Regions from separate parts of the Planococcus sp. RAB007_Raresut genome, predicted to be linked through region 2. Evidence: riboswitches for the same ligand, from Rfam matches in the RefSeq annotation. Region 2 holds a riboswitch; each other region holds the start of a gene.
The links. A riboswitch is a leader RNA that binds a small molecule or an ion and turns the genes downstream of it on or off. The one in region 2 is predicted to bind S-adenosylmethionine.
Positions count from the first base shown of each region.

Region 1: linked by a shared signal. The riboswitch ahead of AC2Q9J_RS14980 (methionine ABC transporter ATP-binding protein) and the one ahead of mtnK (S-methyl-5-thioribose kinase) in region 2 are both predicted to bind S-adenosylmethionine.
Region 3: linked by a shared signal. The riboswitch ahead of AC2Q9J_RS10325 (O-acetylhomoserine aminocarboxypropyltransferase/cysteine synthase family protein) and the one ahead of mtnK (S-methyl-5-thioribose kinase) in region 2 are both predicted to bind S-adenosylmethionine.
Region 4: linked by a shared signal. The riboswitch ahead of metK (methionine adenosyltransferase) and the one ahead of mtnK (S-methyl-5-thioribose kinase) in region 2 are both predicted to bind S-adenosylmethionine.

Region 1 covers NZ_JBXYIF010000007.1:48,673-53,948, forward strand. Annotated here, with positions in the region: gene AC2Q9J_RS14965 (dicarboxylate/amino acid:cation symporter) at 1-87, opposite strand, end outside; gene AC2Q9J_RS14970 (MetQ/NlpA family ABC transporter substrate-binding protein) at 318-1,163, opposite strand; gene AC2Q9J_RS14975 (methionine ABC transporter permease) at 1,223-1,891, opposite strand; gene AC2Q9J_RS14980 (methionine ABC transporter ATP-binding protein) at 1,884-2,909, opposite strand; SAM riboswitch class I at 2,997-3,101, opposite strand; gene AC2Q9J_RS14985 (thioredoxin family protein) at 3,151-3,462, opposite strand; gene AC2Q9J_RS14990 (toprim domain-containing protein) at 3,469-3,807, opposite strand; gene gcvH (glycine cleavage system protein GcvH) at 3,967-4,347, opposite strand; gene AC2Q9J_RS15000 (arsenate reductase family protein) at 4,426-4,779, opposite strand; gene AC2Q9J_RS15005 (acyl-CoA dehydrogenase FadE) at 4,876-5,276, opposite strand, start outside.
Region 2 covers NZ_JBXYIF010000002.1:89,561-94,836, forward strand. Annotated here, with positions in the region: gene mtnW (2,3-diketo-5-methylthiopentyl-1-phosphate enolase) at 1-821, opposite strand, end outside; SAM riboswitch class I at 899-1,008, opposite strand; SAM riboswitch class I at 1,916-2,070, shown strand; gene mtnK (S-methyl-5-thioribose kinase) at 2,150-3,328, shown strand; gene mtnA (S-methyl-5-thioribose-1-phosphate isomerase) at 3,332-4,393, shown strand; gene AC2Q9J_RS04305 (sugar ABC transporter substrate-binding protein) at 4,390-5,276, shown strand, end outside.
Region 3 covers NZ_JBXYIF010000004.1:324,212-329,487, forward strand. Annotated here, with positions in the region: gene metX (homoserine O-acetyltransferase MetX) at 1-572, opposite strand, end outside; gene AC2Q9J_RS10325 (O-acetylhomoserine aminocarboxypropyltransferase/cysteine synthase family protein) at 584-1,873, opposite strand; SAM riboswitch class I at 1,980-2,095, opposite strand; gene AC2Q9J_RS10330 (glycerol-3-phosphate acyltransferase) at 2,230-2,871, shown strand; gene pepT (peptidase T) at 2,956-4,173, shown strand; partial or broken gene AC2Q9J_RS10340 (STAS domain-containing protein) at 4,210-5,229, opposite strand.
Region 4 covers NZ_JBXYIF010000003.1:19,850-25,125, reverse strand. Annotated here, with positions in the region: gene AC2Q9J_RS06770 (LLM class flavin-dependent oxidoreductase) at 1-246, opposite strand, end outside; gene AC2Q9J_RS06765 (alpha/beta fold hydrolase) at 281-1,084, opposite strand; gene AC2Q9J_RS06760 (gamma carbonic anhydrase) at 1,197-1,709, shown strand; gene metK (methionine adenosyltransferase) at 1,755-2,951, opposite strand; SAM riboswitch class I at 3,155-3,269, opposite strand; gene pckA (phosphoenolpyruvate carboxykinase (ATP)) at 3,505-5,094, shown strand; gene AC2Q9J_RS06745 (alpha/beta hydrolase family protein) at 5,134-5,276, opposite strand, start outside.

The sequences.
Region 1 (5,276 bases), on a different contig from region 2:
GATGTTTTCCGAAGCGATGGAACCAATTAAAACTCCCAATACAATAGCCACAATAATTCTGGGTAATAAACCGAATTTAAACTTCATTTCATGTCCTCCCTATGTGTACAAATGTTTTTTCATAATAGATATCAAAATACCATAGATGACAGAATAAGATAAGCTTTTCGGAAATACACGGAATATTTTATTAATTTACTATATCTAAATAATCATTTACTGCTGGTTTAAACTCCCCATCATTTTGTGTACTTTTTACCAATAGCTCCATAATTAAGAAAAAGCATCCCGAAGGATGCTTTTTTGAGTCGCTTTTCTTATTGCACTGGTACTACAGAGCCGCCCCACTCTTCAAGAATGAAATCTTGGATTTCTTCTGATTTAAGTGCCTCTACCAATGCTTGTACTGCTTCATTGTCTTCATCGCCAGAACGGACAGCGATGATATTTACATACGGTGAATCTGAATCTTCAAGTGCAATTGAATCTTCCTGCGGGTTGATGCCTGCATCAATCGCATAGTTTGAGTTGATCAACACTGCATCGCCTTCACCTTGCTCATACATTTGCACCAATAACGCTGCTTCATAATCTGTTTCAAATTGCAGATCTTTAGGGTTTTCAGCAATATCACTTACTTCAGCTTTTGTTTTATCGATGTCTTCAGCTAACGTGATCAACCCCTGCGCTTCTAACATTGAAAGAATACGTCCGTGGTCAGCTACTGAACTGCTCATTAAAATAGTAGCGCCTTCCGGAAGCTCTTCAAGTGAATCGTATTCCTGGGAGTAGACACCGATTGGCTCTATGTGGATACCGCCGGCATTTGCAAAATCATAACCGTGCTCTTCCATCTGAGCTTCGAAGTAAGGGATATGCTGGAAGTAGTTGGCGTCGATTTCGCCTGAATCCAAATCTTCATTCGGGAAGATATAATCCTGGTAGGTTTCAATCTCCAATTCAATTCCCTGTTCTTCTAGAATCGGTTGAACTTGTTCCAGAATTTCTGCGTGCGGCACATTTGAAGCACCCACTTTAATCGTGCTTGTTTCGCTTTCTCCAGATCCGCCGTTGCTTGAGTCAGTGCCAGTTTCATTGCTGTCACTACCGCATCCTGCTAGTGCTAATGTTGCCAATAAAGTTCCTGTTAGAAGTTTTTTCATAATGTGTACTCTCCCTTTTCTCTGTAGTTGTAATTATTATGTCAACGGAATTTCCGTTATCAACGCTTGTCTGCTTTTTTGGTTAACGCGTCACCGATAAATTGGATGATGAATACGATGATCAGGATCAAAATGGTTGCCATTAATACGACATCCGGCCGGCTGCGCTGAAATCCATCCAGGAATGCCAAAGTTCCGAGTCCGCCGGCCCCAATGACTCCAGCCATAGCGGTATATCCGACTAATGCAATCGAAGTGACCGTGATTCCTGAGATCAAAGCGGGTTTTGATTCCGGCAATAAGACTTTCCGGATAATAGTTCCAGTTGTTGCGCCCATGGAACGAGCGGCTTCAATGACCCCTTTATCGATTTCCTGGAAAGCGATCAGGACCAGCCGCGCATAAAATGGAGCCGCTCCAATAATCAGCGCTGGCAATGCAGCATTCGGTCCACGAATCGTGCCGATCAGGAAGCTTGTAAAAGGAATCAGCAAAATGATCAAGATGATAAACGGTATCGAACGGAAAACATTCACAAATACCCCAGTAAGCCAGTTGACGATTTTATTGGCCCATAATTGCTTCGGAGCTGTCAGGAATAAAATGATGCCAAGCACAAGGCCGATGACGAACGTGAAAAGTGTCGACATCGCTGTCATATAGATGGTTTCGATTGTTGCTTCCCACATCTTATCCCAGTCGACATTTGGAAATAATGACTCAATCATTTGCCATCACCTCCGCCTGTACATTTTCTCGGACGAGAAACTCGAGCGCCTGACGGATATCAGCATCCGCTCCTTTTAGCTGCAGGATCAAAGTTCCATATGCGCCGCGTTGTGTATGGGATACTTTCCCCTGGACGATATTCACTTCCACCGGAAACTTCCGGATCAACTGTGTCAGTATCGGCTGTTCTGCCTGTTCACCAACGAATATCAGCTTCACCAGTTCTCCTGTTGGATATAATTCACGGAGATGCTTGATGGTTTCGCTTGAATCCTCCGACTCGGTGACTTGAGCAACAAAGCGTTTGGTGATTTCCTGTTTCGGGGTTTGGAAAATCTCAAGTACATCTCCAAGTTCCACCACTTTGCCGCCTTCCATAACTGCCACACGATGACAAATTTTCCGGATGACATGCATTTCGTGAGTAATCAGGACGATGGTCAAACCAAGGCGTTTATTGATATCGACAAGCAGGTCCAAAATAGCGTCCGTCGTTTCCGGATCAAGGGCTGACGTGGCTTCGTCACAAAGCAGGACTTCCGGATCGTTCGCCAATGCGCGGGCTATGCCGACACGCTGCTTCTGGCCACCTGATAATTGGGAAGGATAAGCATTTTCACGGCCAGCCAATCCCACTAATTCAACCAATTCCTTTACCTTTTCCACTCTTTTTGCTTTTGGCACACCAGCAATTTCAAGCGGAAATTCAATATTCTCCTGCACTGTCCGGGACCATAAAAGATTGAAGTGCTGGAAAATCATGCTTACTTTTTGGCGGGCTTTACGGAGCTCTACGCCTTTAATGTCCGTTATTTTTTGCCCATTGATATCGACTGTTCCGGATGTCGGTTTTTCCAAACCGTTCAATATGCGGATCAGCGTACTTTTGCCTGCGCCGCTGTAACCGATGATGCCGAAGATTTCTCCGTCAGCAATCGTCAGATTTACATCATCAACAGCTGTCAAGGCGGTTTTTCCGACATCGAATGTCTTCGTAAGTTGCTTTAACTCAATCATTGATACACTCTCCTACTTCAAAATAAAAAACCCTTCTGCTCAGAAATGAGCAGAAGGGCACACGCAAAAATATATACGTTAACCGTTCTCTCATCTTCCAAAGCTTTCGCTTTGTGTGACTTGGCACCATTTCATTTTCATGACGGTTGCCGGGCTTCACAGGGCACTTCCCTCCACCACTCTTTATAAGAGTTACGTTATTAAGTTTGTTGTTCAGGATATTAATTTATCACGGCTTGATTTATACGTCAACCGTTTTCAACTTTTCATAAATATATGGCACAGAATGAAAGGCGTAAACCTTTTCTTTCAGCTTGCCATTTTCTGTTATCAACAGGCACGGCACGCTTTCCACTTCATATAAAGAAGCGATCTCCTGTACGTAATTCAAGTTGGCTTTGCCGATTGGCAATTCCGGCATTGCCGCAACTACGACTTCAAGCATTTTTGATGCCAATTGGCATGTCCCGCACATAGGCGTATAAAGGTAATAAGCCGCCACCTTATTGGTGTTCTTGGCTTTACTCCATTCTTTATGGTTCCATTCTTCCATGGTTCTTCATCCTTCGGCTAATAGGTTATTGACTCGGACATTTGCTGCTATGAGGACATCAGTCAGAATACGCAAAGGAGTTGTCGCCACTTCCTTGTAGCTCCGGTCGATATAAAAATGGCGGGCTTCCGGAAATTCACGCTTGACCAGTTTTCTGAGCTTTTCACCCGATTTATCTGCATCTACTAAAATAATGATATCCTGCCCTTCAAATGGCAACAGCAGTTCTTCAAGTCTTGTGGCACTCACTGTACCATTTGTGCAAAGAATCGTCACGGATTCTGCAATGAGCGGCGCAATTCTATTTTTATCCGATATTCCTTCCACTACAATCACTTTGTCCATCATCCAACACCCCGCTGATTAATTGGAATAGAGAGCATGTTGTTACCTATTTAGTTTATATAGCCATAACACCCTAATCAATTGATATGCTCGGCACTGCGATTCGCCTGAAATAAATGCTTATTAAAAAAAGCGCCGAAAAAGGGCGCTTACTGTTTCTTACTCGTTAGTCATTTCTTTGTATTGGTCAGCATCCATCAAATCGCCCATTTCATCTTCAGAAGGCGCTTCAATGACAACCATCCATGCCTGTTCATACGGAGATTCATTGACAAATTCCGGGCTGTCTTCCAGCTCAGAGTTTACTTCAACCACTTTCCCGCTGATTGGCGCATATAATTCAGAAACCGTTTTAACAGACTCAACGCTGCCGAATGGTTCGTTTTTCTTAAGTTCGTCACCGACCTGCGGCAATTCGACAAAAACGATGTCTCCAAGTTCAGCTTGCGCGAAATGAGTGATTCCGATGCGTGCTTTACCATCTTCAAGTTTGACCCATTCATGTTCTTTTGAATAACGAAGTTCTTGTGGTGTGCTCATCCAAACGCCTCCAAAATATGTAGTAGCTTCAATTTCAGTTTGACATATTAACCACTCAATTACAAGATTGCATATTCCTTAAGCCCAGGTATTTTTATACGTCTCTTCCTTAAAGCCAATTGTCGCTTTTGAACCGTCCCATGCAAGCGGACGCTTGATCAGCATGCCGTTTGATGAAAGCAGTTCCAGTTTTTCATCTTCGGACATTCCAGCAAGCTTATCCTTTAACTGCAACTCGCGGTATTGCTGTCCGCTGGTATTGAAAAACTTCTTCAATTCGATGCCGCTGGCTACTACCATTTTCTTCAGCTCATCTTTTGGCGGCGGGTTATCGACGATATGTATTTCCTTAAAATCCACCCCGTTTGCGGTCAGCCACTTTTTCGCTTTTTGGCAGGTACTGCATTTCGGGTACCAATAAAAATCCAACATATTTAAAACCTCCTTCTTTTACTATTCTAGCAAAGCCATGGAATGCGGGCGAATAAAAAAGAGCCGCCAAAAAGATGGCGGCCTTCAATTAATCTATTAAACTACGTATTTTTCAACATCGATCAACTTAACAGCAGCTTCGCGTTTTTTAGCGATGACATTGTAAGGAGTTGAACGAGTCAATTTGCGTAATGCTGAAAGCATCATGCGTTGGTTGTCGCCTTCAATTGCAGCGATCAATGTTTCCTTCGCATCTTTCTCGATTTTATCGAATGCTTCCTGGCAATAGATTTGCGTATAAAGAAGTTTCTGTTTCGCTTTTTCTTCACCTGAAGCAGCGATCGCTTTTTCGGTACGCAGAACCGCAGATTCCATTGCAAATACATTGCTGACGATATCAGCGATGTTCACAAGAACTTCCTGCTCCTGTTCCAATTTCGTACCGTAAGTTTGAGCAGCTAGACCAGCAGCTAGGATAGCGATTTTTTTCGCGTTTC
Region 2 (5,276 bases):
AACGGAGAAGAAGTGAACGCACCGCTGAATGCCGGATGCGCCATGAGCGGCAGAGCGATGTCATCGTCTTCCGCCAATTCCTGCAGCACATCAAGTCCGTAGGCATGAACATTGAACAGCAATGCATCGGCACCGAGTTCACGGGCTTTTCGTGCCTTGTCGCGTAATTGTGATGTGCGGCCCGAGAGGTTCACCGCGTAAAGTGTACGGTGGCCGGTTTCGGCATAAACTTCGTGCAGAACTTGTTTTGCAGCGGTGATGCGCTGTTCAAAAGGAGTCAGCTGATTGTCGAACAGGATTTCGTCGTCTTTGACCAGATCGACGCCGCCGAGCGCCTGCTGTCTGAGCTGCGCCGTTAAATAATTGATGTCTCGGCCAATCACGCCTTTGAAGATGCTCATGACGAGCGGGCGGCCGTGGACGTCGAGCAACCCGCGGATGCCGTCGATACCGAAGCGCGGTCCCGGAAATTGTTTCAATAGACCTTCTTCAAACTCGAGGTCCAATAATCTCACTTCACCGTCGAGCGACAATTTGCCGAACACGGTGGTCAGGATAGCCGGCAGATCCGCCGAGAAATTCGCGCTTGGGTAGGAAACTTTGATATGCGCTTTGATTGCATCGGGCTTGAGGGGGTGAGGGCTTTGTGGAAATTCCTCCACCGACACCACATGGCCTTTATGCTTTTTCAATTGCTCCTGCTCGAGGAGCGGCAAGTCGGTCCACGACCCGATTGTGAGTCCGAGCGCGATGCCTTCCGCTTTCTTCTCAAATGACCCCGCTTTGCCGTATACCTGGTAGCTCGCTGTCAGTCTGCTCATATGTGACACTCCTTAAGTTCTTTTCCTGAAAAATAAAAAACCTCTTCAAATAAGAAGAGGTTAAGGGCGTTAACGACTTCTTATTTCTCAGCCAAACGTTCTGGCTGCAAGAATTAGCACCGTGTCCATCGCTGGACCGGTTGCCGGGCTTCGTAGGGCTTGTCCCTCCACCTGCTCTAAATAAGAATTGGATATTCGGTTGGTTGTTGCAATAAAGTAATTCTGATTATTCCATGTGCGAAGAATTCTGTCAACAGGGAATTGTGAGAAAGTTTTTGGGGAGAGATGCCTGTGGTAAAACTGCATAGATGGAAGTGAGCGGCTCGACGCTCACGGACCCAGCAGTTTGCGCAGCAAACTGTAGGCGATTAGAGGTTTGGATTGGGTTTTGGAGGCGGAAAGGGCTCCGGACAGTATTTTCGTTTTGCGGATAGTATTTTGAGAATGCAGACCGTAAAGCCTTAATTTGGAAATAAAGATCGGGAAATAAGTTTGGACAGTAACAAGTCGATAATGGACAGTATTCGCTTCCTAATGGACAGTATTTAGACGATAATGGACAGTATTTCAGTTGTAATGGACAGTAAATCCTAAATTTGGAAATTCAACTTGTTTGGAAATGAAAAATCAGCAGTCCAGCGAGGCAAATTTCACCCGAAATAGCTGATTCGGCTCAAATCCACCGGCATAAAACAGCGACACCTTCAATCGACGACCATTTTCACCAAAAAACAGACGAAATCACTGCCGAAATTTGCTGTCACTTCAACAAGCCAGATCAAAACCGCCTCCAAAACCAAAGATCAGAAATGGAAAAGCCTTCGCCGCCAGCGAAGGCTCCTTTCAAACCCACAAACCCAGGAAGTTTCCGCCGAGCGGAAAACTTCCGCTAAAAGGGACTTAGTTTTTATTTGAAGTAAAGGGGGAGGTGCAAAAGCAGTCCGTCCACATAGCAGTTCTTTCATAAGAGCATGCAAAACGGAACGAGCAGCCATTTTGCAAATTGAAAAATAATTCAAAACTTCCTGTTGACAGTCTATTCTGAACCGTGATAGGATTCATCTCATAACAAAAACCGCATATAAAACTTAGTACTCTTATCAAGAGCAGGCAGAGGGAAATTGGCCCTATGACGCCCAGCAACCGACCGTAATACCTTCGTGAGAAGGGGCGCTTTATGCGCCGGGATGAACATCCCGCAAGGCACGGTGCTAATTCCACCAGATATTTACTTTCTGGAAGATAAGAGGCATGGAACCTCTTAATTCTGCGCCTCTTTCTTTCGGGAAAGAGGCGCTTTTATATTGTAATTTAGGAGGAAGATGACCATGACAACTACAGCAGTATCAACATATCACGCATTGACGGAAGCAGAAGCCATCGCTTTGGCGGCGGGACTTTTTCCGGCAGGAACAGATCTGGAATGCCGGGAAATCGGCGATGGCAATTTGAATTACGTGTACCGGGTAAGCGACCGGGCAAGCGGCAAAGGCGTCATCATCAAGCAGGCGCTGCCTTATGCCAAAGTGGTTGGCGAAAGCTGGCCGCTGACATTAAAGCGTGCGGCGATCGAAGCTGCGGCGTTACGCAAGCACGGTGAATATGCGACTGGCCTCGTGCCGGAAGTGTACGGCACCGATGAAGAATTGGCGTATACGATCATGGAGGATCTTTCCCATTTGACGATCGCCCGTGAAGGTTTAATCCAAGGGAAAAACTATCCGAAACTATCAACCGATATCGGTGAATATCTGGCACAGACTTTATTCCATACTTCCGATTTCGCGTTGCATCCGTTTGAAAAGAAAAAGTTGGTTGCCGAATTTTCCAACCCGGAACTTTGCAAAATCACGGAAGACTTGATTTTCACGGATCCGTTTTTCGATTATGAGACAAATGATTTCGAACCGGAACTGCGGCAGACGGTGGAAGCCATCTGGCAAAATGACCGTTTGAAGCTCGAAGCGGCAAAATTGAAACGCAGCTTTTTGACGGAAGCGGAGGCATTGCTTCATGGCGATCTGCACACCGGCAGCATTTTCGCTGATGACAATGAAACCAAGGTCATCGATCCGGAGTTCGCTTTTTATGGACCGATCGGCTTTGATGTTGGCTTGTTTATTGCCAATCTGATTGCACAAGGCATTACGCGGGACGGCGAAGGCCGCGGCACAATCATCGGCAATATCGAGAATACGTGGCAGGTGTTCGAAACGCGCTTCACGGAGCTTTGGGAAAATGAAGGCATTGAAGATTTTAAAGGCGTTCCGGGTTACCGCGAATCCGTTCTCGAAAAGATTTTCAACGACACACTCGGTTTTGCCGGCTGTGAATTGATCCGCCGCACAATTGGTCTGGCGCATGTCAAAGACCTGGACGGCATTGAGGATGCAGAACAGCGCATCGAATCCAAAAAACAGGCTCTCCACATCGGGGAGACATTGATCTTAAAACGCAGCGAACTCACATCGATTCAGGATGTGACAGCGCTTTTGAAGGAGCTGTAAAGAATGGCAATCCCATTATCGATCCAATGGATCAACAACCAATTGATCATTCTCGATCAACAAAAACTACCGCATGAAACGGAATATATTGCGCTGAACACAATTGAAGATGTCTATGATGCGATTATTACGATGAAAGTCCGCGGCGCACCGGCGATCGGCATAACGGCGGCTTACGGTTTGGCATTGGCCGCTCAAAAGCACGACACGGAAACGCTGGAAGTCTTTCACCATTACCTGAAAAAAGACGCGGTTTACCTGGCGTCTTCACGCCCGACGGCAGTCAATCTGGCGTGGGCGATCGGCCGTCTTCAGCAAGCGGTCCAATCGGTAAAAACGGTTGCAGCGGCAAAAGCGGAAATTTTAGCAGAAGCGAAACGCATCCATCAGGAAGACGAGGAAGCGTGCCGGACAATTGGCGGTTATGCACTTGAATTATTGGAAGGCCGTTCGAGAGTCATGACAATCTGCAACGCGGGCTCCATTGCGACAGCAAAATACGGCACCGCGCTCGCGCCGTTTCATCTCGGGAAGGAATTGGGGCGTGAGTTCGAAGTCTTTGCCTGCGAAACGCGTCCGGTATTTCAAGGCTCGCGCCTGACGGTGTGGGAGCTGCAGCAATCGGGTGTTGATGTAACGCTGATCACCGACAGCATGGCGGCGCACACGATCGGTGCAAAAGGCGTTGAAGCGATCATCGTCGGTGCTGACCGCATTGCGGCAAACGGCGATACAGCCAATAAAATCGGCACCTTCAACTTGGCGATTCTGGCCGCTGCTTATAAAATCCCATTTTATGTGGCAGCACCGGCATCAACTTTCGATCTGCAGATTCCCAACGGCAAGAATATTCCAATCGAAGAACGGTCGGCGAAGGAAATCACTCATATTGCAGGCCAACCCATCTCACCGAACGGCACAAAAGTCTACAACCCGGCATTTGACGTGACGCCGGCGCAGTACATTACGGCGATCATCACGGAAAATGGCATCATCCATCCGAATTATGAAAGAAATATACCGGAATTGTTTGCAGCAGTTTCAGGAAAAGGGGAAAATTCATGAAAAAACAATCATTTTTAATTATCGCGGCTTTATTGTTCATCAGTATTTTATTGGCGGCGTGCCAGCCGAAAGGCGAAACAGTGACGGAAGCGGAAACGGATTCTGACAAAAAATCGGAAGCCTCGGAACATCCGCTGTCGGGCAAAGAAGTGGCATTGATTTTGCAGCAGAATCTCGGAACGTTTTCGGCGCAATACATAGCCGGAGTGGAAGAACAGGTTGAGAGCTTCGGCGGTAAAGTTACAGTTTTTAACTCTGAAGGAGATCTGGCGAAGATGGCATCCAATCTGGATGCCGCCATCAACCAGGGAGCAGACGCGATCCTGATTGACCACGGAACGAAAGAGGCGTTGAACCAAGGCGTCGAAAAAGCGGTGGAAAAAGGGATTCCGGTTGTAGCATTTGACGCAGGAGTTGATGTGGAAGGCGTGGTTTCGCTTGAACAGGGAGATCAGCTGATGGCAGAACAGACGTTAACGAAATTGGCTGAAGATCACAATGGCGAAGCGAATATCGTAAAAATCTGGACAGCAGGATTTGCCCCGATGGAACGCCGCCAAATCGCTTATGAGCAATTCTTGAAAGACAACCCAGGCATCAAAGAAGTAGCGGCATTCGGTGCTGCCACTCAAAATACAGCGCTTGATACACAAGCGCAGATGGAAGCAATCCTGAAGCAATACCCGAACGAAGGCGACATCACAGCTGTTTGGGCGGCTTGGGATGAATTCGCGAAGGGCGCTGTCCGTGCCATCGAGCAGGCAGGGCGCACAGACATCAAAGTCTACAGCATCGACATGAGCGATGAAGATTTGCAGATGATCCAAAAAGACGGCAGCCCGTGGGTGGCTTCGGCCGCAGTCGACCCGACAGATATCGGACG
Region 3 (5,276 bases), on a different contig from region 2:
TCGTAATTTCCACTTTGGTAATCAGGATCGTTTTGGATTGCCTGTATACCTATATGATTAAAAGCAAGTGCATAGCTGCTGAACGCTGGGGTGACAGCAAGCGGAACGATGGATTCGATAAAATCCGGATACAGCGCTCCCCATTCAAGGGCTTTCATGCCCCCGAGCGAACCACCAATCACTGACTTCAGTTTGGTGATGCCCAAAGTTTTTAACGCCCGATATTCGGCATGGACCAAATCTTTGATCGTCAGCAAAGGAAAATCCGACCGATACGGCTTGCCGGTTGCCGGGTTGAGTGACAATGGCCCCGTCGAACCATCGCAGCCCCCGAGTATATTAAATGTAATCACCTGGAACTTATCCGTATCCACAGCTTTTCCGGGACCCGCCAAGCCGCTCCACCATCCGGGTTTTTCTGAGCTCCCGACAGCATATTGATCCCCGGTCAGCGCATGGCAGATCAGGACGGTCGGAGCAGAAGGATCGCCGTTTCGTTCATACGCTAATTCCACTCCTTCCAGCACCTGACCCGATTCCAACGTTAAGTTCCCGATGGCTACTGTTCCCATTTTTTCTCCTCCTATACTTCCTGAACTGCTGCCGCTTTGATGGCTTGCTCCAAGTCAGCAATCAGATCTTCCGGATTTTCCAGTCCGACTGACAAACGGATCAGTTCTTCTGTGACGCCTGACTGCTTCAATCCCTCCGCGCTTAATTGCTGATGCGTTGTCGAAGCAGGGTGGATGATCAACGACTTGGCATCTCCGACATTCGCCACATGAGACCATAAGCCGACACCGTCGATTACTCGTCTACCCGCTTCCCTGCCACCTTTGATGCCGAAATTGACGATCGAACCGAATGTATCCTTCAAGTATTTTTTCGCTAAACCATGAGACGGGTGATCTTCAAAGCCGATGTAATTAACCCATTCAACCTGCGGATGGTTCTTCAGGTAGTCAGCGATAATTGCCGCATTGCTGCTGTGTTTTGGCAAACGCAAATGTAATGTTTCCAAGCCCTGCAAAAATGCATGGGCACTGTCGGGGCTAAGCGACGGTCCGAAATCACGTAATAACTGCACACGCAATTTTGTCGCGAAAGATGCGCCTTCCGCATCTATTCCGTAACGGATGCCGTGATAGCTGTCGTCAGGTTGTGTGTAATTCGGGAATCTTTCGTGGTTCCAATTGAACTTGCCGCCGTCAACCGCAATGCCGCCGATTGTTGTGCCGTGCCCGCCAATCCATTTTGTCGCTGAATGGATAACGACGTCTGCTCCAAACGCTATCGGATTGCTGCCGTAAGGAGAAGCGAATGTATTGTCGATCAATAAAGGGATATTATATTCATGCGCAATTTCCGCCACCTTCTCTATGTCGAAAACATTCAAACTCGGATTGCCGATCGTTTCACCGAAAAAAGCTTTCGTTTGATCTGTCACAGCAGAGCGGAAATTTTCCGGATCCGCGCCGTCGACGAATTTAACTTTGATGCCGTAGCGCGGCAGCGTATTCGCGAATAGATTGTAAGTGCCTCCGTAGAGATTGCTGTCAGCAACCACTTCATCACCAGCTTCCGCAATATTGAGGATTGAAAACGCGATAGCCGCCATTCCTGAAGACAAAGCGACTGCCGCTGTCCCGCCTTCCAGAAGCGCCACACGCTGCTCAAATACATCCACTGTCGGATTCATGATGCGCGAATAAATATTTCCCGCCTCTTTTAAACCAAACAGATTCTGCGCATGTTCTGTGTCACGGAATACATAGGAAGTCGTTTTATGGATGGGAACTGCCCGTGAACCCGTTACAGGATCTGGCTGCTGTCCACCGTGAAGTAAGTTTGTTTCTGCTTTGAAATTCGTCATTTTTCATTCCTCCAATAATTTTAGTAGATGGACCTTAAAGGAGATGAGGGAATAGAAAAAGGCCCCCTTCTAATTAGAAGAGGGCCGCTATACACGGAGTTTCCTCCTCTCATCTTCCAGACTGTCGTTCCAGTCTGTAGGAATTAGCACCTTTCCAAGCTGGGTTGCTTGGTGGTTGCCGGGCATCGCAGGGCCTATTCCCTCCGCCACTCTTGATAAGAGTATTCAGATTCAGTTTTCCATCTTGTTGAGAAGTATAAATAATGATACGATATTTTGTCAAGAAGACTGTCGGATAATTTTGAAACTTTCTCATCATTCATACGTTTAATATTATGAAAGGCAGGGGGCAATTTATGATTCTTTGGATTTTTTCCGCACTTATTTCAGGTTATTTAATCGGTTGCCTTCATGGCTCCCTTGTCGCCCAATTGTTGTCCGGCACTAATATCAAGTCAACAGGCGTCAAAAATTCGGGCGCCTCCAATGCGGCAATCGTCCTTGGCTGGAAATACGGCGCACTGGTCGCATTTCTTGATATCTTCAAGGGATTTGCCGCAGTGCTCGCAATGCAGCTGTTTTTGGGAAGCAGCAGTCTGCCTTCGGAAACAGTATGGGCGATTTTATTCTTTATCGCAGCCGGAGTCGTACTCGGCCATAACTTCCCCTTCTATATGAAGTTCAATGGCGGCAAAGGCACCGCGGCCGTCATCGGAGTAATGATCGCGCTGGACTGGCAGCTTGGTCTTCTTGGGCTCGCACTTCTTGTCATCATCGCACTTGCCACAGATTATCTGGTCATCGGCGTACTTGCATTATATGCCGTTTTTCTTCTGATCGCGTTCTGGCCGGCGGATGGCTTTTGGCCCTATGTCATCGCACTTTCTTTGATGGCGATGGCGTTTTTGAAGCATCTCGAAAATATCCGCCGCATAAAAGACGGCACCGAAAACAAGGTGTCAGCTGTATTGCGGAAGAAAGCTGCCGATCCCCAGTGAGGGCCGGCAGCTTTTTCAGATTTCCTCTATTCTTTTCATTCGTGGTAAAATAGAGCCAGTACATACTTCAGGAGGTCTCTATCCATGATTGAAACTTTGATCGAACGATTGATCCGCTATGCAAAAATCGATACACAATCCAATTTTGAAAACCATGAAACACCTTCCACTCCCGGCCAGTGGGACCTTCTGCATGAATTAGAAAAGGAAATGAAGGAAATTGGTCTGGAAGAAGTCCAAATGGACGATTACGGCTATCTTTTTGGCACACTTCCGGCAACTTCAGATAAAGAACTTCCAGTAGTCGGCTTTCTTGCCCATGTCGACACAGCTACTGACTTTACAGGCAAAAACGTCAATCCGCAGCGTATAGATGATTACGACGGAAAAGATATTCCATTGAGTGGTTCTGTTAGAATGACAGTCAAAGATTTTCCAGATCTGCAGAATTATATCGGCCATACACTGATTACCACGGATGGCACGACTCTTCTTGGCGCGGACAATAAAGCCGGGGTTGCTGAAATAATGACGGCGATGGAGTACCTCATCCAGCATCCAGAAATCGAACACGGCAAAATCCGTGTCGCCTTTACACCGGATGAAGAAATTGGACGCGGTCCCCATAAATTCGATGTTGAGCGCTTTGGCGCCGAATATGCCTATACAATGGATGGCGGCCCACTGGGTGAACTTCAATACGAAAGTTTTAATGCAGCTGCCGGGAAACTGACAGTCCAAGGGAAAAGCGTGCACCCTGGTTCAGCCAAGGATAAGATGGTCAATGCTTCAACAATCGCCATCAAATTCCAGAATGCCATGCCTGAAGATGAAGTTCCTGAAAAAACCGAAGGCTATGAAGGATTCATTCATCTGAACAGCTTTAAAGGTGACGTGGAACAAGCGGTTTTGAGTTATATCATCCGCGACTTCGACAAAGAAAAATTCGAAGCGAAAAAAGTGCATATGCAGCAGACAGCTGAGAAATTGCAGGAACAATATGGAGCTGACACACTGACACTGGAACTGGAAGACCAATATTACAATATGAGAGAAAAAATCGAGCCGGTCATGCAAATTGTGGATGCCGCTGAAAATGCGATGAAAACACTTGGTATTGAACCAAATATCGTACCTGTCCGCGGCGGCACCGATGGCTCCCAGCTTTCCTATATGGGAATGCCGACACCGAATATCTTTACTGGCGGAGAAAATTACCACGGGAAATACGAATTCATATCCGCTGAGAATATGGAAAAGGCAACTAAATTAATCGTCGAAATCATTAAAACACAAAAATAAAAAAGGAAAAGCGCCCTGAACTTTAGGGCGCTTTTCCTATATAATGCTTCTTCCGTTCTGTGCGAGCGCAAAATGAATGCCGTGCTGCAAGGTTTGGAAGCAATCGAATTTTGAAATACCAATTCCACTTTCAGAAATCACCATACTCATTTTCGGAGAAATTCCTACCAAGATTGTTTCTGTTCCAATGAGGCCGGCCGTTGCTCCAAGTTTCTCAATCAGCGCGGCAGCTTGCTGGGTAAAATTATTATTAAGTCCGGTCAGATCGAGAACCAGATATTTCGCTTTATAAGTCGGCAAGTTCTGCAGCGTCTTGATTAATAGTTCCTCAGCCCGTTCTTCATCATAAGTGCCCAGCAGCGGCACTACGACAATACCGTCCAATACTGGGATAATTGGCGAAGATAATTCTTTGACCAGTGTGGTCAGTTCCGCAGTCTTTTCTTCCACCAGGTTTTGCAGCTGTCTTATTTGCTGAGATTCTTTTGAACGCGCTAAGCGATGGATATTCTCTTAGATGGTTTCATCTGAAGGAAAGTAACGGATGACAGTTTCGCTGAAACCTTCCAATTGAAAATGATCTACTTCGTACCAGATATTTTCTCCAAAAAGCTTGGTGAAAATCCCTGCATAATGGGCAGGAAGAAATCTGCCGCCTGTCTTCTTCTGCTGAGCAATATTAATACTGTGCTCCCAGCTGTCTTTTAAATGGACTTCAACGGTTTTCTTTTCAACATCCAGTTTATGTGTTTCCGCAATCCCCCAGCCAGCTGAAGCATATGTATTGGTGATCAGTGCCGCCGCTTCTGCTATATTCACATTTTCCATCCGAGAAAAATACTCTGCGACTACTATCCCTTGGCGATAACCGGTAGTTTCCATTACTACCTCCGCTGCGTCTTCTCCTGCTATTTCTTCTATCGTGTCAAAAAACATTTTCATTGCTGTGGAAGTCCAAAACAGAACCGAATTTTGGCCTTCGAATAAAAACTCGCCTTTTTCAAGGTTCCATTCAAAGCTCAGTCCACCAACATTAATAGAAGCCTGTGTGCTCATGTAAAAACTCCTCTCGTCCAATGATTCTATTTTACCATATATTTAAA
Region 4 (5,276 bases), on a different contig from region 2:
ATGCGGAAGCATCACGCCTCCGGACCCCAGCCGGATTTTTTCCGTCACTGCCCCCAAATGGGATATCAGGATTTCAGGAGATGAACCTGCCAATGTCGCTGCATCGTGATGCTCTGATACCCAGAACCGGGTGTAGCCCCATTTTTCTGCAGCTTGCGCCAATTGGGCTGTCTGCTTTAAGGCTTCGCCGGGGTTGCTTCCTTCCGACACAGGAGACTGATCGAGAATACTATAACGCAAAACCACATTCATCCACTCCTTTCAAACTTTATTTCAATTCTTATTTCACTAAATAGCCGATAGACCGTAAAACATTTTTTATGAATAAATGCGAGGTCGTAAATACATCTTCGCGCTCTGGTTCCTGAAAAAGATCATGATAGGCATCTTTCCATTCCTTATAACTGAATTCTTTAAGATTCTGCTGCTTCAGCCAGTTTTTCGACGCTTCTTTATCAGCAATCAAATCCTTCTCTGCCGTCTGAACAAATGTCGGAATATCCGGATAAACCTGTTTACCGCTTGCAGCCTGTTTCATATATGCCTGCAGCTCACGGTACCAGCCGATTGATATCTGCGGTTTATATAATTCATCGTCCTTTTCAAGTTCGATCACTTCAGGATTCCGGGTCAGATCTTCAATTGTAATTTCGTGTTTTACTTTAATCTGTGAGGTGATTTTCGGCACGCCTGACAAAGCGCTGGATAATTTGGAAGGTGTCCGCAGCAGATGAAGCCACGGAGAAGTAAATACGGCACCTGCCACTTCAATGGAATGTTTGCTCAAATAATTGATGGCCAACGTAGCTCCCAATCCATGTGCCACAATGAACACCGGTATCTCAAGCTCAATTGCCACATCCAGCATTTCACTGACCGCCTTTTCATAGGCTTCGAATGATTCAGTGTGTGCTTTTTGAATCGTCCCGTTTTTACCGTGGCCCGGCAGATCTCCCATCACCACTTCAAAACCGGAACTTCTCCATTCCTTGATCTGCCAAGCGTAGCGCAGATGATGTTCGTATGCACTGTGAATAATTACGATCACTGCTTTCGCCTGGCCTTCAGCCTGCCATTTCCACATTTGCCAACGCCCCCTTTAATCTATCTTCTATTAATATCAGATCTTAAAGTTGACCTTTCAAAAGGTTTTGCTACCATTAAAGATATCTTATCTTGATTAAAGGAGTTTTACCATGATTTACCCATACAATGACAAACACCCGCAAATAGACCCATCCGCTTTCATCGCTGATTACACAACCATCACTGGTGATGTGAAAATCGGCGCAGAATCTTCCATCTGGTTCAATACAGTCGTCCGCGGTGATGTAGCCCCAACCGTTATCGGCAATAAAACAAATATCCAGGATCTCTGCATGCTGCACCAGAGCCCCAATAATCCATTGATTCTCGAAGACAATGTCACAGTGGGACACCAGGTGACGCTCCATAGCTGCATCATCCGTAAGAATGCATTGATCGGCATGGGATCTGTTATCCTCGACGGCGCTGAAATCGGTGAAGGTGCATTTATCGGAGCCGGAAGCCTCGTACCGCAAGGAAAAGTCATTCCACCAGGCAAACTGGCATTTGGGCGCCCCGCTAAAGTCATCCGGGATCTCAACGAAGACGACATCGCCGACATGGAACGCATTGTCCGTGAATATGCCGAGAAAGCCGCTTATTATAAATCCCTGCAGAAATAATAAAACCCGCACGAGCCATGAGGCTTGTGCGGGTTTTTGTTTTCATTAAATTCCTGATTGTTCTTTCAAAGCATCTGCTTTGTCAGTGCGCTCCCAAGGAAGATCCACATCTGTGCGGCCGAAATGGCCGTAAGCTGCAGTCTGCTTGTAGATCGGACGGCGAAGATCAAGCATCTTGATCAAGCCAGCCGGACGCAAGTCGAAATTATTGCGGACAAGATCGATGAATTGGTCTTCACTGATTTTGCCTGTGCCGAATGTATCAACTGAAATTGAAACCGGATGTGCAACACCGATTGCATAAGCAAGCTGCACTTCACATTTATCAGCCAATCCTGAAGCGACAATGTTTTTCGCTACATAGCGCGCTGCATATGCACCGGAACGGTCAACTTTCGTCGCGTCCTTACCGGAGAATGCACCGCCGCCGTGGCGTGCATAACCACCGTAAGTATCAACGATGATTTTACGGCCAGTAAGACCCGCGTCTCCTTGAGGTCCACCGATTACAAAACGGCCAGTCGGGTTGATGAAATATTTTGTTTCATCATCCAGCAAATTAGCCGGAACGACTTCATCAATGACATATTCTTTAATATTGCGCTGGATTTGCTCAAGCGTTACTTCAGGATGATGCTGTGTTGAGATAACAATAGTATCCACGCGAAGCGGCTTATCGTTTTCATCATATTCAACAGTCACTTGTGTTTTGCCGTCAGGACGCAAATATGGAAGAATCTCTTCCTTGCGCACTTCTGCTAAACGGCGAGCCAATTTATGTGCCAATGAAATCGGCAATGGCATCAATTCCTCGGTTTCATTGTTCGCATAACCGAACATCAAACCTTGGTCGCCTGCTCCGATATCATCCAGTTCTTTATCTGTCATCTGGCCTTCGCGTGATTCAAGAGCAACGTTCACTCCTGCAGCGATATCAGGCGATTGCTCATCAATTGCAGTCAACACCGCACTTGTTTCAGAGTCAAAGCCGTATTTCGCCCGTGTATAACCAATATCTTTAACAGTCTGGCGCACCACTTTCGGGATGTCGACATATGTTGTTGTTGTAATTTCCCCTGCTACAAGAACAAGTCCTGTAGTAACGGTAGTTTCGCACGCTACTCGTGCATTAGGGTCTTCTGCGAGGATCGCGTCCAGGATGGCATCTGAGATTTGGTCACAGATCTTATCCGGATGTCCTTCTGTTACTGATTCTGATGTGAATAATCGACGGTTTGTCAAAAAATGTTCCTCCTTATATCCTGCGAGATTGCTCTCGAAATTGATACGGTACTCGTTTTCCCATGTCAAGTCCGTTCCAAACATTATGGATTGAACTTCAAGCCGTTGTGGCCTTTGTACACGAGGATTAAGGGCGATTCATAAAAAAATCCCTTCACTCATCATTCAATGAGGAAAGGAGAAATCATCATAAGCACCTTTCACTCTTATCATCCAAGGCCTGTGAGCCTTGCTTCAGGTTGGGCACCAGCGCTGCATCAATGCAGCAGGTTGCCGGGTTTCATAGGGCCTGCCCCCTCCACCAGCTCGGAATAAGAGTATCCGTTCAATTTTTCATCATACGGAATTGGATATATGATGTCAACGTTTTTTATGTTTTATTCGCCTATGATGCATGAAAACATCCTATTTCGGGTATTAATTATGCACAAATGATGAATTTTCAATTCCAGCGGGTTATTAGTATAGACTAATCGAGTTAATGTGTTATACTATTGTTCGAATATAACTCTTCCCCAATGCCTTGGGAATAACCGAAAAGGAAGGTACATATATGAACTCAGTTAACTTCGCAAGCGATTTGAAAGATCTTTTAAACGGCCCTAACGTCAATGTCCAATGGTCGGTCCCACAATTGGTGGAGGCAGCCACTTCACGTGGAGAAGCGATTCTGACGCGCGAAGGCGCAGTCAGAGCCGAAACGGGTAAATACACAGGCCGGTCGCCTAAAGATAAGTATATGGTAGAAGAAGATATTTCGAAAGATAAAATTGACTGGGGTACAGTAAACCGTCCGATTTCTTCTGAAGTTTTTGAGAACCTATATGCAAAAGTACTGAAACACCTGAAAGAAAGAGAAGAACTTTTCGTCTTTAAAGGATTTGCCGGTGCAGACCCAGAGTCACGCCTTCACATCCAGACGATCAATGAATACGCGTGGCATAATCTTTTTGCCCACCAATTATTCATCCGTCCAACTGAAGAGGAAATGAAAATCCATGACGCAGAATTCACTGTCGTCTATGCGCCAACTTTCAAGGCTGACCCATCTGTGGACGGCACTGATTCCGAAACGTTCATCATTGTTTCCATGGAAAAGAAAGTAATTCTGATCGGCGGAACTGAATATGCCGGCGAAATGAAAAAATCCATTTTCTCAATCATGAACTATATCCTTCCCGAAAAAGGCATTTTGCCGATGCACTGCTCTGCTAACGTAGGCCAGGATGGCGATGTTGCTTTGTTCTTCGGCTTGTCCGGAACAGGGAAAACGACGCTTTCCGCTGACCAGGACCGCAAACTGATCGGTGATGACGAGCACGGCTGGTCTGATAACGGCGTTTTCAATATCGAAGGCGGCTGCTATGCGAAAACCATCAACCTTTCGCGTGAAAATGAGCCACAGATTTTTGATGCAATCCGTTTCGGATCTGTTCTTGAAAATGTTGTCGTTGATTTAGAAACACGTATTCCCGATTACGATGATGGTTCATTGACTGAAAACACACGTGCTGCTTATCCGATTGATGCAATCGACAACAGCATCCATCCTTCAATGGCTGGACATCCGAAAACGATCGTCTTTTTGACTGCTGATGCATTCGGCGTATTGCCTCCTATCAGCCGTTTGTCGAAGGAACAGGCAATGTACCATTTCCTAAGCGGCTATACATCGAAACTGGCAGGCACTGAGCGTGGCATCACTTCTCCGGAAGCGACATTCTCAACTTGCTTCGGTTCACCTTTCCTTCCATTGCAAGCAACTGTCTACGCAGAAATGCTCGGCAATAAAATCGATGAACACGAAGTGGAAGTTTTCCTTGTAAACACTGGCTGGACTGGCGGCGAATACGGCGTCGGCAACCGCATGAAACTTTCTTATACACGTACTATGGTTCGCGCAGCAATCAAAGGCGAATTGAACAATGTTAAGACTGAACAGGAAGCTGTCTTCGGACTAAGCATTCCTCAGGAAATTCCTGGCGTGCCAACTGAGGTTCTTAATCCTCGTGACGCTTGGTCTGACAAAGAAGCTTACGATGCGAAAGCACAGGAGCTTGCTCAGAAATTCCAGGACAACTTCAAGAAATTCGGTTCCGTATCAGCTGACATCAGCGCTCAAGGCGGACCATTGAATAATTAATAAGCAAAAGCACATCCGGCAAGTTGCCGGATGTGCTTTTTAATTTGCAGTATCCTGTTCTTTTTCTTTCATCCAATGCGCTAACGCGGCAACTGTCTTACGGTTTGCTGTCGGTGGAAAGAAATGCGTGTACTCCGGGAAATACCAAGTTTCATGAGGATGATCATTCAGTTTTAAGGCTT